2 regions of the Paenibacillus sp. FSL F4-0122 genome follow, and region 1 is predicted to be linked to the other one. Evidence: predicted binding sites of a transcription regulator. Region 1 holds the regulator's gene; the other holds the start of a gene.
What was found. The regulator LexA, encoded in region 1, represses DNA repair genes until DNA is damaged. The targets are predictions, from matches to a motif close to CGAACATATGTTCG.

Region 1 (8,312 bases):
CTGAAAATAAGCAAATAGCGTCATATGGGTCCGAAAGTCATGGCGTGTAGTAAAGGGATTTAATGTTAAAATATCTTATATATAGATAACTAATTCTTACCTGCAAAGGAGTAAGTTCATGCAAATTTTTATTTACATAGGCTTGGGCTTTTTTATAATTTCAGGTATATGTGTTGGAGCCTTCACGACAGGTACACAACAAAGAGGTAACTTTTATTCGGAATCTAAGCAAGACCGTAAAGCTAAAAACAAAGTAGCGAATGGGTCTGCTTTAGGTGGTCTTATTTCATTAGCTATAGCTGGGATTCTTTATTTGTTGTAATTGAACGCAAAATATAAGGAGGAGGAATGTTGCAGATGGTGAAGATTTTTAATGAAAATACGGTCTCATTTACTCAAAAACAGTCCCCGATCCCAGAGTTTGCTTGGCATACGAGTGAAAGATTAGCTGAAATGGTGGGCTCCAAGCATTTAGTTTTTGATATCAGATCTTTAGATCCTGATAAATATTCTTATCCTTATCATTTTCATAGAAATGCTGAAGAGATATTTGTGATTTTAGCGGGAAAAGCGATGTTAAGAACACCCGAGGGTTTTACGGAGGTTACGGAAGGGGATGTAATATTTTTTGAAATGGGACCGGAAGGGGCGCACCAGCTTTATAATCATACGGATGCACCATGCAGGTATCTGGATCTCCGAACGAATCAGGGAATAGATGTTTGCGAATATCCAGACTCTGGAAAAATCAACATTTTGCCTTATCAAGAAATCTATCAAGCGGATGAACAGGCGGATTATTATAAGGGTGAAGAGCATGTAAGGGAAAAATGGAATGGGGGAGCGTAATTGATTAAAGATCGTTGGTTTACAGTAACGGAAATTGATCCGACCACCTATGCAATCAGTGAATATGGACATTGGGAAAAGGTGCATTCTTTTTTACTCTTGGGGCAAAAACAAGCCGCGTTAATTGATACGGGATTAGGTATTGATAATATAAAAAGAATAACGGATCAGTTAACGGATTTACCTATCGCTGTCATAACTACACATGTGCATGCAGATCATATTGGCAGTCACGGACAATTCGAGACAATCTATGTTCATAAAGAGGATGAGGATTGGCTGATTAACGGAATAAAAGGCTTGTCCCTTGCCCAGATTCGAAAGGATATGAGTCGAGACATCACCCTTCCTGTTCCTGAAACCTTTGATCCTAACACCTACATACCTTTTCAAGGGAAACCAACGGCTCTTTTACAAGAGGGGGATGTGCTCGACATAGGTGGGCGCGAAATAGAAATTTACCACACACCAGGTCATTCGCCAGGTCATATCAGCCTATTTGATCATGCCAACGGATATCTGTTTACAGGTGATTTATTGTATGACGTTACTCCAATCTATGCTTTTTACCCTTCGACTAGTCCGGTTGATTTAGTGGCATCCTTAGAGAAGATTACAGAAATTCCAGGGGTTACCCAAGTATATGGCTCTCATAATACGCTGGGTTTAGATCCATCTATTTTACAAGAGGTCAAAAAGGCAGTTCGTGAGTTACGTGAGCAAAAAGTAGTGGCACATGGTACGGGTATTCACCAGTTTGATGGGTTTAGTGTGCAATTTTAGGTTCTTTCTATTTCGAAATCAAATGAGAGGTATGGCGATAACAACTTAATTATTCAGATACGATTGACCTGAAGAGTGCATGCAATTGTTGTACTTGGGAGTAAGCTTCCTTGTACTGGTTGTCGGATTGTTGAATAGGCAATAAACCCGGCAAGAAGGAAATACAATACACAGGCGTTTCTTTGCTGTTCATATATATTTTAAGCGTGAGTTCTTCTATCACATTAGCTTCTTCATCAGCTTCCTTAAGGACGTTAATATCTGCACTAGTTGCAGTTGTTTTGCTGTTTTGTTGTCTTTTGGAGACTTTTGAAAGGGTAAGTGCGTTAACCACAATCTCGGATCCCATTACATTATCGAAAGAGTATAGCTTTGCTACTGCTTTTTTGTTGTTCTTCGGATTTCTGGTGCCTATTGCTAATTTTTTATTAGGTTCGTTAAGTGCGATCAAGTGAGATTGATTGGGGGGAATGAATGTTTTGGTGAAAATGATGTTAAAGGATGCAGCCGCATTAACTAGCATAGAAATATCAGATGAAGTGGATAGCGTTTTCAATTTTATAATGGCGGCACTTAGAATTAAAACAACTCCTAAAATAGCAAATAAGTACACTAAGATAATCAGCATATAATCACCTCCCAGTTATCTCATTAGACTCAAATTGTTGCTTATTGAAAGATATGCCTGAATGATCCCCACTAGTATCTTTTAAAAGGGAAATTCGTGGAATTATAGGATCGGCTTCGGAATTAGCCCAAAAAAAGCACCCGGAGAAACCTGCCGATTCTGCAAATGGCGCAAAATTGGGGGTTGCTGCAAGGGTGCTTTTTAAGGTAAGTATGTAACCTATAGAAAATTGAAGGCAGTGATATGATCGGTATAAACAATCAGCTGTTTGTATTCGATCGGAGTCCCATAACTAGCATAAGGTCTTACAGTAACGTCATTGAGGACAACAAAGTTATAGCTGAAATTTTTATCAGGGTGTTCTGCTCCCAAATAAGATATGTATTCGTCTACTATTACATCATCCATCAAAGATTTTAAATCAAATACATCCTCTTTGTTGGAGACGGCTGGAGAGACGATTCCCTGAATGCTGCCAAAAGAGGTGAGCAAATTCACTTTTTTTCCACTAGCTTGTTCATCATTTAAAAGTAAACCGGACAGCTTACCCAGTGCATCGACTTTAAAATCGACGAGGGTTCTAATTTTTGAGTTATTCAAAACTAAACACATCCTTTTCAATTTGCAATCCTGTTAACAATATTCGACATATAATCACCAAACTCCTAGTATGCTAATGAAAAAATACTTACTTATGTAATGACCCCCATTCTGTATATGGTGATTTGGGGGCTGTGACGTCCTCAGCGAATTCAATTCCTTATCGTTACTCGTGTTCCTATAGGGACGATAGCTGCGAGTGTTAACACATCCTCGTTGTACATCCGGATACAGCCGTGGGATACCTCTTTCCCAATGGAGGAAGGATCATTCGTTCCATGAATCCCGTAGTGTGGTTTAGACAGTCCCATCCAAAAGGCACCAAAGGGACCGCCTGGATTGGGTTGTTTGTTAATAATCGTGAATTCTCCCACTGGGGATTGGGTTAACATCTTACCAATGCCGACAGGGAAACCTCTAATCACAATATCATTGTCCAGAAGATATAACATTCGTTGGGTCAGATCTACAATAATTCGGTAATTTGGCATTATGCACAACACTCCTTTCTAATTAGGATATGAGCAGAACGCCTAAACGGTTATTCATAGAAAATGCCCATTTTAGCGAACGAGAACAAATGTTCGTTAGTGGTTGAGAAAGCAAAATACACAGAAAAAAGGCTGTTCCGCATTTGCGGAACAGCCTTTTATGGTAGGAGTGCATACTTAGTGGATATCTCGAAACAATCCGATGACTCTTCCGAGAATAGTTACGCGATTAAGGCGAAGAGGCTCATAAGCTGGATTCTCCGGCTGAAGCCGTATATGATCACGTTCCTTGTAAAAGGTCTTAACGGTTGCTTCATCTTCTTCAGTCATGGCTACAACGATATCTCCGTTGTCCGCTGTTTGTTGTTGGCGAACAATTACATAATCACCATTCATAATGCCAGCATCCACCATACTATCACCCATAACTGACAGCATAAATACTTTGTTGTCACCTACATAGTGAGTAGGAAGTGGGAAGTAGTCCTCGATATTCTCTGTAGCAGTGATAGGTACCCCGGCGGTAACTTTACCTACGACAGGAATCCGTGAGATGGTCTGGGCGAATTGGTGAACATTCTCTGAATCCTCTTGGCCTAGTAATTCTATTGCACGTGGCTTCGTTGGATCTCGACGAATAAGTCCCTTCTTCTCAAGCCGGTCCAAATGACCGTGAACTGTGGAGCTGGAAGCAAGGCCAACAGCTTCTCCAATTTCCCGGACGGAAGGTGGATAACCCTTGCTGCGGACTTCGCTTCGTATAAATTCCAGGATCGCCAGCTGGCGACTTGAAATCTTTGACATTGGAATCAACCCCATATAGTAATGTTTGGGAAAATTATAACATAGAACTACCGTTCGCACAAACATAAGTTCTAACTATTATAAATATTAATCTGCTAGAGTTAAAAAATGGTAGACAAATGATAATAAAATGTACCACTTGAGTCTCTCGAAAAAAAGAGAACAATTGTTCTGAAATAGTATTGAACAAAACACATGTTCGTGTTATTATGAATTCGAAAGTAAGAACAAGTGTTTGGAGGATGATAATTATGCTAAAATACAGTACATATCGCAGCATCTACGATAAGGCCCCAGTGGTTGAATCTTTAGGACATAATGACGTTGCCCGTAATTCCGCTAAGGTGAAAGAGATAACGGAACGTTTGCTAGGAGGGATGATTTCGTTGTTCCGTCAGGACTTCTTTATTAAGTTAATATTGATTATCGTGCTAGTATTTTCTGGCCTAACAGTAGTGGGAAGTGTATTTGCAGGATCGACGACTATAATGAAGGAAGAGAAGCGGATTGTGGTTGAACGTGGAGATACACTATGGAGTATTGCCCTTAAGAATAAACCGGCTGATATGAAGACAGTTGTTTATATAGAAGGAATTAAACGTTCAAGTGGGATTAAGAGTAGTCAAATTAACGCTGGAGACATACTTACTTTACCTATTTATTAATTTTCTGAGAACATAATAGAATGACCAGTAGAGCTTGCAGGGAGTAGACCTTGACAAGCTCTTTTTCTCATGGCAGAGTTAGAATTAATTTATAGGGGGAGGGAAAGTATTGAATATTGATGAGTTGGTCGCGCGAATTAACGAATTGGCACGCAAACAGAAGAGCGTAGGCCTTAATCAAGAGGAAGTGGCGGAACGCGCCAAGCTTCGTGAAATTTACCTGGGGAATATCCGCAATAACTTCCGAGCACAATTAAATACTATTGAAGTAGTAGATAACGATGAGCATGAACAAGGTAACAAGGGGCTTTAACATTAGCTCGCTGTTCCTTTTCATAGATATTTCAGGATGACTAGGGGGAACGCACATGGCCCGTTCTTGGGAAAGAATGGTTCAACGCAACACACAGCAAATCAACAAGCAAAGAAAGAAACAAGGCAAGGATACGATTTATGCCTCTAAATCTCCTACCCAGAATGCCGAAGTCTTTAAAGGTCGCAACATTGCATTTCCGGTAGTGTTAGTGATACTTGGCACTATGTTTTGGGTAGTTGGTTCTATTGATCAGGCCAAAGGAAACGGCATGCTGGCTAATTGGTTGGGAGTAGTACTGTACTATTTGCTGGCAGCGCTATTGTTCTTCCGTCGTCCGTACTTGAAGGTGGAAAAAGCAAGACTGTCTACTATTAAATTCAATCGCGAACGCGGGCTTCCAGCTGCAGATATTGAGAAAATCACCCTTTCGCGTGGAGCTGTAGTCATTAAGCACAAAGGGAAACGTACGAAATGGATTTTCACAAGACTTATGAATCGCTATGATACTAATGCGATGAGTACACGATTAGAAGCATTTGCTAAAGCTCACAACATTGAAGTAGTTCACGAATAGAACTAGACCAGTTAAAGGGAGAGGGAGACCTGTAATGCCAATTTCTGCTGTACTATTTGACCTTGATGATACATTGCTGTGGGATGATCGGAGCGTCGAAGAAGCATTTCGTTCTGCTTGTGAAGCCGCCGGGGATACGATTGATCCACAAGAACTAGAAGTTGCAGTTCGTAAGGAAGCAAGTAGCTTGTATGAATCTTATGAGACGTTCCCATTTACAAAGATGATCGGAATTAATCCATATGAAGCACTCTGGGCTAACTTTACGGCAGGTGAACAGCCAGAATTCCGTCAATTGGAGCAGCTTGCACCGGTTTATCGTAAAGAGTCTTGGCGTCGCGGACTTGCAACCTTAGGGGTGGAAGACGAAGCACTAGCTGAGACCTTGGCAACTAAATTCGCAGCAGAGCGCAGAAAACGTCCATACATCTATGAAGAAACAATGCATGTACTGGAGCAGTTACGGGGTCAAGTGAAGCTTTTGCTACTTACGAACGGTTGTCCTGCACTGCAACAAGAAAAACTAGATGGTGTGCCAGAGTTAATTCCTTTCTTTGATCATATTGTGATTTCCGGAAGCTTTGGTAAAGGCAAACCGGATAAGGAAATTTTCCTGCATGCTTTAGAGCTTCTTGATGTAACTCCTGAGCAAGCGGTTATGGTCGGCGATAAGCTTACAACGGATATCCGTGGGGGGCTGGCAGCAGGGTTGACCACGGTCTGGATTAATAGAAAAGGTAGAGCACCTAGTCTTGATATTCATCCGGATCATGAAATCAATCACCTTGAGGAGCTTCTTCCACTAGTTCAATCCTTGTAAGATATACAGAGCTATTAGCTCCAACATAAAGACTTTATAAAAGCAGCGAGTTTCTGAGATCCTAAGAAACTCGCTGCTTTTCTGTACATACATACTAACATAAGGATTTCATTAGATTTTTAAGTAAATGATTTAAGTCACAAGTCTAATGCGGAATTGATGCAAAATACTGAAAAACCAATAATAATGTGTATAATAGATGGAGATGTATAACATGAATTGGTAGATTTTTATTATTCGATAATGATTGGGAGGGCTCCAAATGATGAGATCGAAGAAATTAGTCGCTGTATTATTAGGTGCAACACTTCTAGTACTAGGTGGATGTTCTTCAAATGGAACCAAGCATTCAGAAATACATAACATGAATATGAACATGTCTATGGAACCTATCAAAGTCGAACTACAATGGAGTCCTGAAGAAGTTGTTGTAAATCAAAAGGTAACCTTTGAAGCTGTGGTGACCCAAGATAACGAGGCAGTAGATGATGCAAAAGAGGTTCTGTTCGAAATTGTGAATAAAAATGATGAGGGACAGAAAATAGAGCTTAAGGGAAAGCTAATAGGTAAAGGAGTCTATCAAGCAGAAGGGACCCTTGAAAAGGAAGGACAATATAATGTCACTTCACATGTGACAGCCCGGACACAGCACTCTATGCCTAGCAAAGAGCTGTCTGTGAAACCATGATTCAAAGGTTCACAACGGTTGCTGAGCAATAACAGATAAAGCAGAGTGGAAAGGAAGGCTTTTCGAAATTCCTTTATTCTGCTAAACTTACTCTAATGTTTTACTGGGGGGACTATTAGTTGGCTAAATATACACTTGAGGAAAGCTTACAACAAAGGATTTTGATCCTTGATGGCGCAATGGGCACAATGATCCAACAGGTGCCTCTTACTGGAGAAGATTTTGGTGGCGATGAGCTGGATGGCTGTAATGAAATGCTGGTATTAACACGTCCAGAAGTCATTCAGACGATTCATGAGCAGTATCTCGAAGCAGGGGCTGATCTCATTGAGACTAACACATTTGGTGCAACCTCTGTTGTACTAGCTGAATATGATATTCCTCAGCGCGCACGTGAGATCAATCTAGCGGCAGCAGAGTTGGCCCGCAGAGCAGTAGACAAATATGACACACCTGACCGTCCGCGATACGTCGTGGGGGCTATGGGTCCAACAACAAAAACGCTCTCAGTAACTGGAGGCGTTACTTTCCAAGAGCTAGTTGATAGCTATGAGGAACAAGCAGTGGCATTGATCGACGGTAAAGTAGATGTTTTGCTGCTGGAGACCTCTCAAGATACACTTAACGTTAAAGCTGGAAGTATTGGTATTCGTAATGCTTTTGAAAAGACTGGCATCACATTACCGGTTATGATTTCAGGAACAATTGAACCAATGGGTACTACACTGGCGGGTCAGAATATTGAAGCATTTTATATCTCATTAGAACATCTGAAGCCTATCTCTATGGGCCTCAACTGTGCGACTGGTCCAGAGTTCATGCGGGATCATATTCGTTCGCTTTCGGAGATCTCCTCGGCAGCCGTGAGCTGTTATCCAAACGCAGGATTGCCGGATGAGAATGGACATTATCATGAATCTCCAGATTCTTTAGCTCGCAAGATTGCAGCCTTTGCTGAAAAAGGCTGGCTGAATATTGCGGGGGGCTGCTGTGGAACGACACCAGAGCATATCCGTGCGATGAAGGAAGCACTTTCCGAATATCCTCCACGCCCGCTGGCAGGTAATCATCCACCTGCACTTTCAGGTATTGAG
Region 2 (8,312 bases), 1.6 Mb from region 1:
TCGCGGTTTTATAATATTTTCGATTGAAGTATAATAGTACAGTTGTGGAAAGCTGGGGTATAAAAAAACGGTACCTTTAAGCTAAGACTGAAGACGTTTTTCCAGTTTTGTCCATATAGGCAGGTAACATAATGGCAGTGCTAGAAGTGAGCAGACTACGTTGAAAATGGTCTGGGCGTGGGCGATTTGTGAAGCAGGGCCTCCACCAATCCATGCTGCACTTGCTTGTAGCAGCCCGATCATGGGCAAGAATAGTAGTGCACCGCCTACATTAAGCGCAACATGGGACCAAGCGACGAAGACGCCGGATGGCGTGCCGCCGATGGAAGCAATGACCGCTGTGACACAGGTGCCTACGTTGGCGCCTAGCACTATGGCTATACCTAGCTCAGGCGGCATGGCACCCGAGGCGGCAATGCTCATAGCCATAGCTATGACAGCAGCGCTGCTATGGAGCAGGGCTGTTAGGCACGCTCCAGCGGCGAGCCCCCATAGGGCACTTGTAGCGGCATGGTTTAGGAACCAGAGGAATAAGCCACTTTCCTGAAGTATTCCGCCGATAGACTGCATGACAGCGATCCCCCATAGGACGAGGGCGAAGCCTGATACAGCCAGACTGATAAATTGCAGTGGCGGGGATATTTTGTGGCAGAGCTCTGCCACTCGCGATGTAGGCGGCAGTTCGCCTGCAATAACTGCCGCTGCCCACAGACTGAGCGAGGCTGCCAGCAAGGGCGTGGCCATGGTATTGATCTGAAGTCCGATCAATTCTGTAGTTAATGTGGTGCCGATGTTGCTGCCCAAGATAATGCCAAGTGTGCGGGCATAGGTGAGCAGGCCGGCATTGACCATGCCGATAGTCAACACCGTTACAGCAGTACTGCTCTGGAGTAAGGCGGACAACAGGCTGCTGGCAATCATTCCTTTAATAGGTGTTGAGGTAGCTCTATTTAGACTTGTAGTTAATAGAGGGCCTGCTAGCTTGGACAACGCCGTTTCCATCAGCTTCATGCCGGCTAGAAAGATAACAAGACCATATATGATAGGGAACAGCAAATCACTGAACATAGGGCATACTCCTTTGGACGAGGGTTGTACACCAATATATGAATGTATTGCATGGGACATGTATAAAAACATTTTTAGAAAAACAGGGAGTTGAAGTCATTGCCATCGGTTATTTTAGAACGCAATCGCAAAAAAAGACTGGAACAGGGCCATCCATGGGTCTATGCAGGTGAAGTCGCATCGGTAGAAGGAAATCCGGAAGCGGGGGGATTAGTAGATGTCCTTAATCATCAGGGCCGATTTTTGGCCGTGGGATATTACAATCCAGCGTCACAGATTCGGGTAAGAATTGTATCACAGGGACCCCTTGCGATCATGGATACAGCCTTTTTTGCAGAACGTTTTGCGAATTGTCTGCAACACAGAAATCGGTTCCTTCCGGGTGCGGATGCTTATCGCTTGGTTTATGGTGAAGCGGACTTTTTACCGGGGCTTATTGTAGATCGATTCGGAGATATTTTGGTTGTGCAGCTGCTTACGCTCGGAATGGACAAGCGGCGTGCAGAAATCGTCGAAGCATTGGTGCAGGTTATGGCACCGCGCGGAATCTATGAGCGCAGTGATGTTAGTGTGCGCGAGCTTGAAGGTATGGAGCAGACAACGGGTTTGCTGTATGGGGAGTGTCCACGGCATGTAACTGTGAGTGAGAATGGCCTGAAGCTGGTCGTTGATATTGAAGAAGGCCAGAAGACTGGCTACTTCTTTGACCAACGTGAGAATAGAGCTTCTATTGCTCCGCTCATGAAAGGCTGGGGGGGACGAAGCGGCATTACGCTGCAGGAAATCGAAACTGAGGAGGGTTCGCTACAGACCTTGCCAGTTAATAAGAGCGGTAAACATGTAACGTTCCCTTATTGGGACGGTGCGACAGTGCTGGAATGCTTCTCACATACGGGCAGCTTCACGCTGCATGCCTGCAAGTATGGCGCGAAAAAAGTAACCTGCCTCGATGTTTCAGCGCATGCCATTGAGAGTGCCAAAGTGAATGTGGAGCTGAACGGCTTTAGCGATCGTGTTGAATTCGTAGTGGATGATGCTTTTGCATATTTACGGAATCAGGTTAAAGGACTAGAGGAACGTTCTGAACGGGCGACAGTTGCAAGTGGAACAGAGACGGCAGCAGCTGCTGCAAATCCTAAATCCGGAGGCAAAACAGCCAAAACCGACACATCCAAGCCGATGACGGCAGGTGGAGGAAGAACTTGGGATGTAGTCATCCTGGACCCTCCGGCGTTTGCCAAAACCAAAAGTGCAGTAGCTGGCGCTTGCCGTGGTTACAAGGATATCAATCTGCACGGGATGAAGCTGGTGAACGAAGGCGGCTATTTGGTTACCGCAAGCTGTTCTTACCATATGCAGCCAGATCTGTTCCTCGAAACGATTGCCGATGCAGCTAAAGATGCTGGCAAGGTGTTGAGACTTGTGGAATGGCGGGCCGCAGGCAAAGACCACCCACAAATACTTGGCGTTAACGAAGGACACTATCTGAAGTTTGCGATTTTTGAAGTGCGGAGTAAAAAATAAGCCTGAAGGTCAAAAAGGTTTACAGTGCCAAGTAACAAATAGGATAAAAGGGCGGGACGTAGGGTGGCCGTGAGTCGACTGTAAGGCAAGTAGTTGCCAACGGACTCAGATGACTCTATTTAGCGTAAACAGCCTATTATTGAATTCTTACGGACCCCAAAGGCGCTATTGCTCTTAAAACACCCGTAATGCAACACATTTTCGAAGAATAGCATCAATGGGGTCCGAAAAGTTGCCAAAACAGCACTGAATCCACGAATAACGGCTCCTGGGTCCGTAAGTAATTAATGAAACAAGCCTAGCCAAAAATGTGCAATTTGAACGCTGAACGCCGAATGCCGAATGACGAACGCTGGATGCTGGACGCTGGATGCTGGACGCTGGATGCTGGACGCTGGATGCTGGACGCTGGATGCTGGACGCTGAACGTTGAGCACTGAACACCGAACACCGAACACCGAACACCGAACACCGAACAGTCTAACATTGACCCTATGCTCCGACATTGGCAGCTCTAATCTAACGTTGCACATCTGGCATTAAAAACAAACTAAATACTCTAAAAAGCAAGCCGCCAAAATCCGGAGGTTTGCTTTTTTATATTTGTACTCGTAGTTGTTTATCCTTTGTAAAACATTAGAAAATACTAGCAAACACATGTTCCGATTAGTGTGGTTATGATATACTGAAGGGACGAGGAATCACTGAACTTTTTTAATTGGAGTGTAATCAATAGGTGGATATTTCACCTTGTAATTTATATATTTTCTCCGCTACGGAAGGAGTCTATCATTTATGTCGGTAACCTTTTTACTAGGCCGCTCGGGCAGTGGCAAGACAACAAAAATATGGGAATCTATCTCTTCTTCCTTAGAGAAGGAACCGCTTGGTGCGCCGATTATTATTCTTGTGCCAGAGCAAGGTTCTTTTGGAGCAGAACGGGGGCTTCTGACCGTAGGGAATGTGAAGGGAAGCCTTCGGGCGCAGACACTGAGTTTTTCGCGGCTTGCCTATCGTGTGAAGCAGGAAACTGGTGGCAGTGCAAGTCTGCCAATCAGTGATGAAGGTAAGAAAATGTTAATTTACAAAATCATCAGTCGTCGCAAAGAGGAACTGAAATTGTTCGGTGCCTCAGCAGACAGACCGGGTTTTGTGGAACGTCTGAACCAACTGCACACGGAGATGAAGCGTTGCTGTTTGGGTTCCACTGATTTAGAAGAGCAGTTGTCCGCTATGCGAGGAGCTATTGCAAGAAGTCCTATTCTTGAGGGTAAGCTGGATGATTTGCAGCTGGTATTCAGCGATTTAGAGAAGGAAATGTCACGTCTCTATATCGATGAAGAGGATCGTTTAGCAGAACTGGCTGAGCATATTCCTGATTCCTCCTATATTCGCGGGGCGGAGATTTGGGTAGATGGATTCCATGGATTTACTCCGCAGGAATTCGTAGTGCTTCGAGAATTGATGCAGCAAGCTTCGCAGCTGACCGTTTCGCTTACAATTGATCGTCCTTACCCATATGGAGATCAGTTGAATGAGCTTGAATTGTTTCACCCCACTGCGGTTACTTACATTAAACTGCGTGGAATAGCTGAAGAGCTGGGCATTGATGTGTGGGACGAGCTGCTGGAGCCAACGGTTCTTCCACGTTTTGAAGAAAGTCCAGTACTTGCTCACCTTGAACGGGGATATGATCGCCGGAAGGCCTGGATAGGTGCGGATGAACTGGCAAGAGAGGCTATATCCATAGGCGCCGCAGTTTCGCACAGAGCAGAGGTTGAGGGAGCACTGCGCGAAATGACTAGACTGGCGCGTGATGAAGGTGCAAAATATGGCGAAATGGCTGTATTGATGCGCAATATTGGCGATTACGAGCAGCTGATCCAACCGTTGTTCCAAGATTACGGAGTGCCATTTTTTCTGGACCAGAAGGTAAATGAGCTGCATCATCCGCTAGTGGAATTTATACGTTCCGCGCTGGATGTAGTGCGTCGTCGCTGGCGTTACGAGGATGTATTCCGTTGCGTAAAGACGGAGCTTTTGCTTCCGCTAGACGGTAGTATTACACGTGAGGATATGGATGCTTTAGAAAACTATGTGCTGGCTTGTGGGATTCAAGGGTATCGCTGGACGGATGGCCGCTCATGGAAAGGTATTCCTAGCTTGTCGCTGGAAGGCGGCAGACAGATGGATGATGAACTGCTTGCTACTATGGAACGATGCCGTGCTAGTATAACAGGTCCTTTATTTGCTTTTGAGAAACGAATCCAGAAAAGCCGAAGCGGCCTTGAACTATGTACGGCAATGTACAAGCTGCTTGAAGAGACGGATGTTGCACGAAAGCTGGAGAAACTCAGTGTTAAGTCTATGGAGAAGGGCCAACCCGAGAAGGCTAGGGAACATAGCCAGTTGTGGGGTGCGGTACTTGATCTGCTAGATCAGATAGTAGAAATGATGGGCAATGAAAGACTTGAGTTTGAAGTGTTCACCGGAGTTCTAGAGACAGGACTTGCTGAGCTTAAAATGGGACTAGTTCCGCCCGCACTGGATCAAGTATTGGTCGGCAATATGGATCGGACTCGCCCAACAGGGGTTAAATACGCTTTTTTGCTTGGATTTAATGAAGGTGTTGTGCCTGCGCAGTTTAAGGAAGATGGAATTCTCTCGGAAGGTGAACGCTCCGTACTAGAGAATGCTGGAATGGAGCTTGCTCCCGGCGCTTCTCGTAAACTACTGGACGAGCGGTTTCTGATCTATAATGCGCTAACGACAGGAAGCCAAAAGCTCTGGATTAGCTACGCTACAGCGGATGATGAGGGCAAAGCTCTCCTTCCCTCTGAGGTTATCCGGCATTTGCATAGAATGTTCCCAAGGGTTCAAGAGCATAGCTTGTCAGCACTTCCCCCTGCGGGACTACCGGCAGAAGTCGGAAATCCTATTCATCTCGGTTTCATTGGTCAACCAGAACAGAGTCTTCGCGCATTGATTATGCAGCTGCGGCAGTGGCGCCAGGGGACAGAAATTCCGGAGCTATGGTGGGATGTGTATAACTGGTTTACTAAGAACGAAGATCGTAAATTTCAACTGGAACGTTTGCTAAGCTCACTGTTCTATCGTAATGAGGGAACGAAGCTAAAGCGTGGCACAAGCCTCAGATTGTATGGTGGCTCAACACTGCGGGGCAGTGTGTCCCGGATGGAGAAATTTGTTGCGTGCTCATTTTCCCATTTTGCGTCCTACGGACTAAGACTGAAGGAGCGTCAGCTATATAAGCTGCAAGCACCTGATATTGGACAGCTGTTCCATGCTGCGTTAAGTGATATGGCGATAAGACTGAAACAAGAGGGACGGGGCTGGGGCAGCTTGTCTCCGGATGAATGTCGGCGTGAGGCCAGTGAGACAGTAGAGCGGCTATCTCCGATGTTGCAGGGTGAAATCCTAATGAGCTCCAAACGTTACGGGTACATCTCCCGTAAGCTTAAGAATATTGTTGGACGTGCTTCTGTGATTCTGGGCGAGCACGCCCGCCGGGGCAGCTTTGAGCCAGTAGGGCTGGAGCTGGACTTTGGACCGGATAAGGAGTTGCCGCCTTTAAGGATTACGCTGCCAAATGGCTGCGTGATGGAGGTTGTTGGCCGGATTGACCGTGTAGATATGGCCCGTGGAGAGAACGGAATTCTTCTGCGGGTAATTGATTATAAATCGAGCCAAAAGGATCTCAAGCTGCATGAGGTGTATTATGGATTATCGCTGCAAATGCTGACTTATTTGGATGTGCTGCTAACATATTCGGAGCAATGGCTGGGGCAGCCGGCACTTCCAGCCGGCACACTTTATTTCCATGTGCATGATCCGTTGTTGACCTCATCCAATGGGATGAACAAGGAACAGGCTGAGCAAGAGCTGTTGAAACGCTTCAAGATGAAAGGACTACTTACAGCAGATCGTGAGGTTGTCTCCCTGATGGATACCACTTTAGACAAAGGGTATTCTTCTATCGTGCCTGTAGCAGTAAAAGCTGACGGCAGCTTTTATAGCAGTGCTTCAGTAGCTACACCAGAGCAGTGGGGTCATCTATTATCCTCCGTTAGAGGGACAATTTCGGATATCGGGACACGGATTACAGAAGGTGATGTGGCGATTGAGCCGTACCGAATTGGGCAGGAGACCGCCTGCACATTCTGTTCCTTTAGACCTGTCTGCCAGTTCGATGAAGCTGTGGAAGGCAACAGCTATAACAATCTGGGTAAGCCAGGGAAGGACGTTATATGGGATCTGCTGTCCCGCAAAGGAGGAACTACACCTTGAGTATGAAGGCTGAAATAGAAGCGAAACCGGAAGGAAGTATATGGAGTGATGACCAGTGGCGCGCCATTGCGGAGAGCGGTGATGACATCCTCGTTGCTGCGGCAGCAGGTTCCGGTAAGACGGCGGTGCTGGTAGAACGGATTATTCGAAAAATCAGTAAGGAAGAGAACGGCTTCAGTGTAGACAGGCTATTAGTAGCTACGTTTACCAAAGCTGCGGCTGCCGAAATGCGGCAGCGGATCAGGGAAGCCCTTGATCGGGAGCTGGAGGAGAATGGGGAGAACGACCATTTGCGCCGTCAGCTATCCCTGCTGGGCAAAGCTTCGATTACAACGTTGCACTCCTTCTGTCTGGAAGTGATCCGGCGTTATTATCAAATGATTCCGATTGATCCGGGTTTTCGCATATTAAATGAGCATGAAGCGGAGATGATGCGGCAGGAGCTGCTCGAAGAGTTGCTGGAGGAAAAGTACGGTGAAGCAGGTGCGGATGGCGAGGATAGTATATTTGTGCAGCTCGCTGATTGGTTCAGTGGTGAACGCAGTGATGATGCAGTGCATGCGCTCATACAGCGATTGCATGATTATGCCCGCAGCCATCCTTGGCCTGCGCAATGGCTCCGTGATACTGCAGCTGATTTCTCATTGCCAGACACCGAAAGTCTGGGTGGAACGCCATGGGTGCTGAGCATTCTTGAAGAAGCGAAGCTGACACTTGCGGGCGCAGCCAGTCAGCTGATTCAAGGCCGGGAGATTGCACTGCAGCCGGGCGGTCCGGCACCCTATGCTGAGAATTTAACCGCTGATCTTGAGATGGTAAATGCACTGCAGGATGCCGTAAACGAACGACCTTGGGCAGAATTATATGATATTTTCATGGAAGTATATTTTGGGAAATTAAAGGCTTGTAAGAAGGATTCGACAGATCCTGGACTGCAGGAAATGGTGAAGGAACTGCGCGATAGTGTGAAGAAGAGTATTTTAGATCTTCAGAAAGCATTGTTTGGCCGTCCGCCTGAGGTTTTTTTGAAAGAGCTGAACGAAGCGGCTCCACTGATGGCAGAGCTTGCAGAGACAGTGATAGCATTCGGTGAACGTTATAGAATTGAAAAAGCAGGAAGAGGTCTAGTCGACTTCAGTGATTTGGAGCATTATTGTCTGCAAATTCTACGCCATCCGGACTCTACGCCCGGTCATTCCCTGCCTTCTGATGCAGCTATGGAGTACCGTGCTCAATTCGATGAGGTTCTGCTGGATGAGTATCAGGATACGAATAGCGTGCAAGAGGAGATTGTGCGGCTAATATCCCGTGAAACACCCGGTAACCGGTTTATGGTCGGAGATATGAAGCAAAGTATCTATCGATTCCGTCTGGCGGAGCCGGGGCTATTCCTGGATAAATACCGCAGCTTT

Region 2: the regulator LexA is predicted to act here: its motif matches at 3,243-3,256, upstream of addB (helicase-exonuclease AddAB subunit AddB).

Annotation. Positions count from the first base shown of each region.
Region 1 is NZ_JBBODI010000001.1:5,509,454-5,517,765, forward strand. It holds gene MHH49_RS24010 (DUF5316 domain-containing protein) at 119-322, shown strand; gene MHH49_RS24015 (cupin domain-containing protein) at 358-849, shown strand; gene MHH49_RS24020 (MBL fold metallo-hydrolase) at 850-1,632, shown strand; gene MHH49_RS24025 (hypothetical protein) at 1,682-2,260, opposite strand; gene MHH49_RS24030 (hypothetical protein) at 2,480-2,860, opposite strand; gene MHH49_RS24035 (L,D-transpeptidase) at 3,013-3,351, opposite strand; gene lexA (transcriptional repressor LexA) at 3,529-4,155, opposite strand; gene MHH49_RS24045 (LysM peptidoglycan-binding domain-containing protein) at 4,407-4,820, shown strand; gene MHH49_RS24050 (DUF896 domain-containing protein) at 4,930-5,133, shown strand; gene MHH49_RS24055 (hypothetical protein) at 5,189-5,710, shown strand; gene MHH49_RS24060 (HAD family hydrolase) at 5,745-6,530, shown strand; gene MHH49_RS24065 (FixH family protein) at 6,793-7,218, shown strand; gene metH (methionine synthase) at 7,398-8,312, shown strand, end outside.
Region 2 is NZ_JBBODI010000001.1:3,948,606-3,956,917, forward strand. It holds gene MHH49_RS17015 (energy-coupling factor transporter transmembrane component T family protein) at 1-27, shown strand, start outside; gene MHH49_RS17020 (Na/Pi cotransporter family protein) at 82-1,068, opposite strand; gene MHH49_RS17025 (class I SAM-dependent rRNA methyltransferase) at 1,168-2,592, shown strand; gene MHH49_RS17030 (hypothetical protein) at 2,901-3,032, shown strand; gene addB (helicase-exonuclease AddAB subunit AddB) at 3,388-6,900, shown strand; gene addA (helicase-exonuclease AddAB subunit AddA) at 6,903-8,312, shown strand, end outside.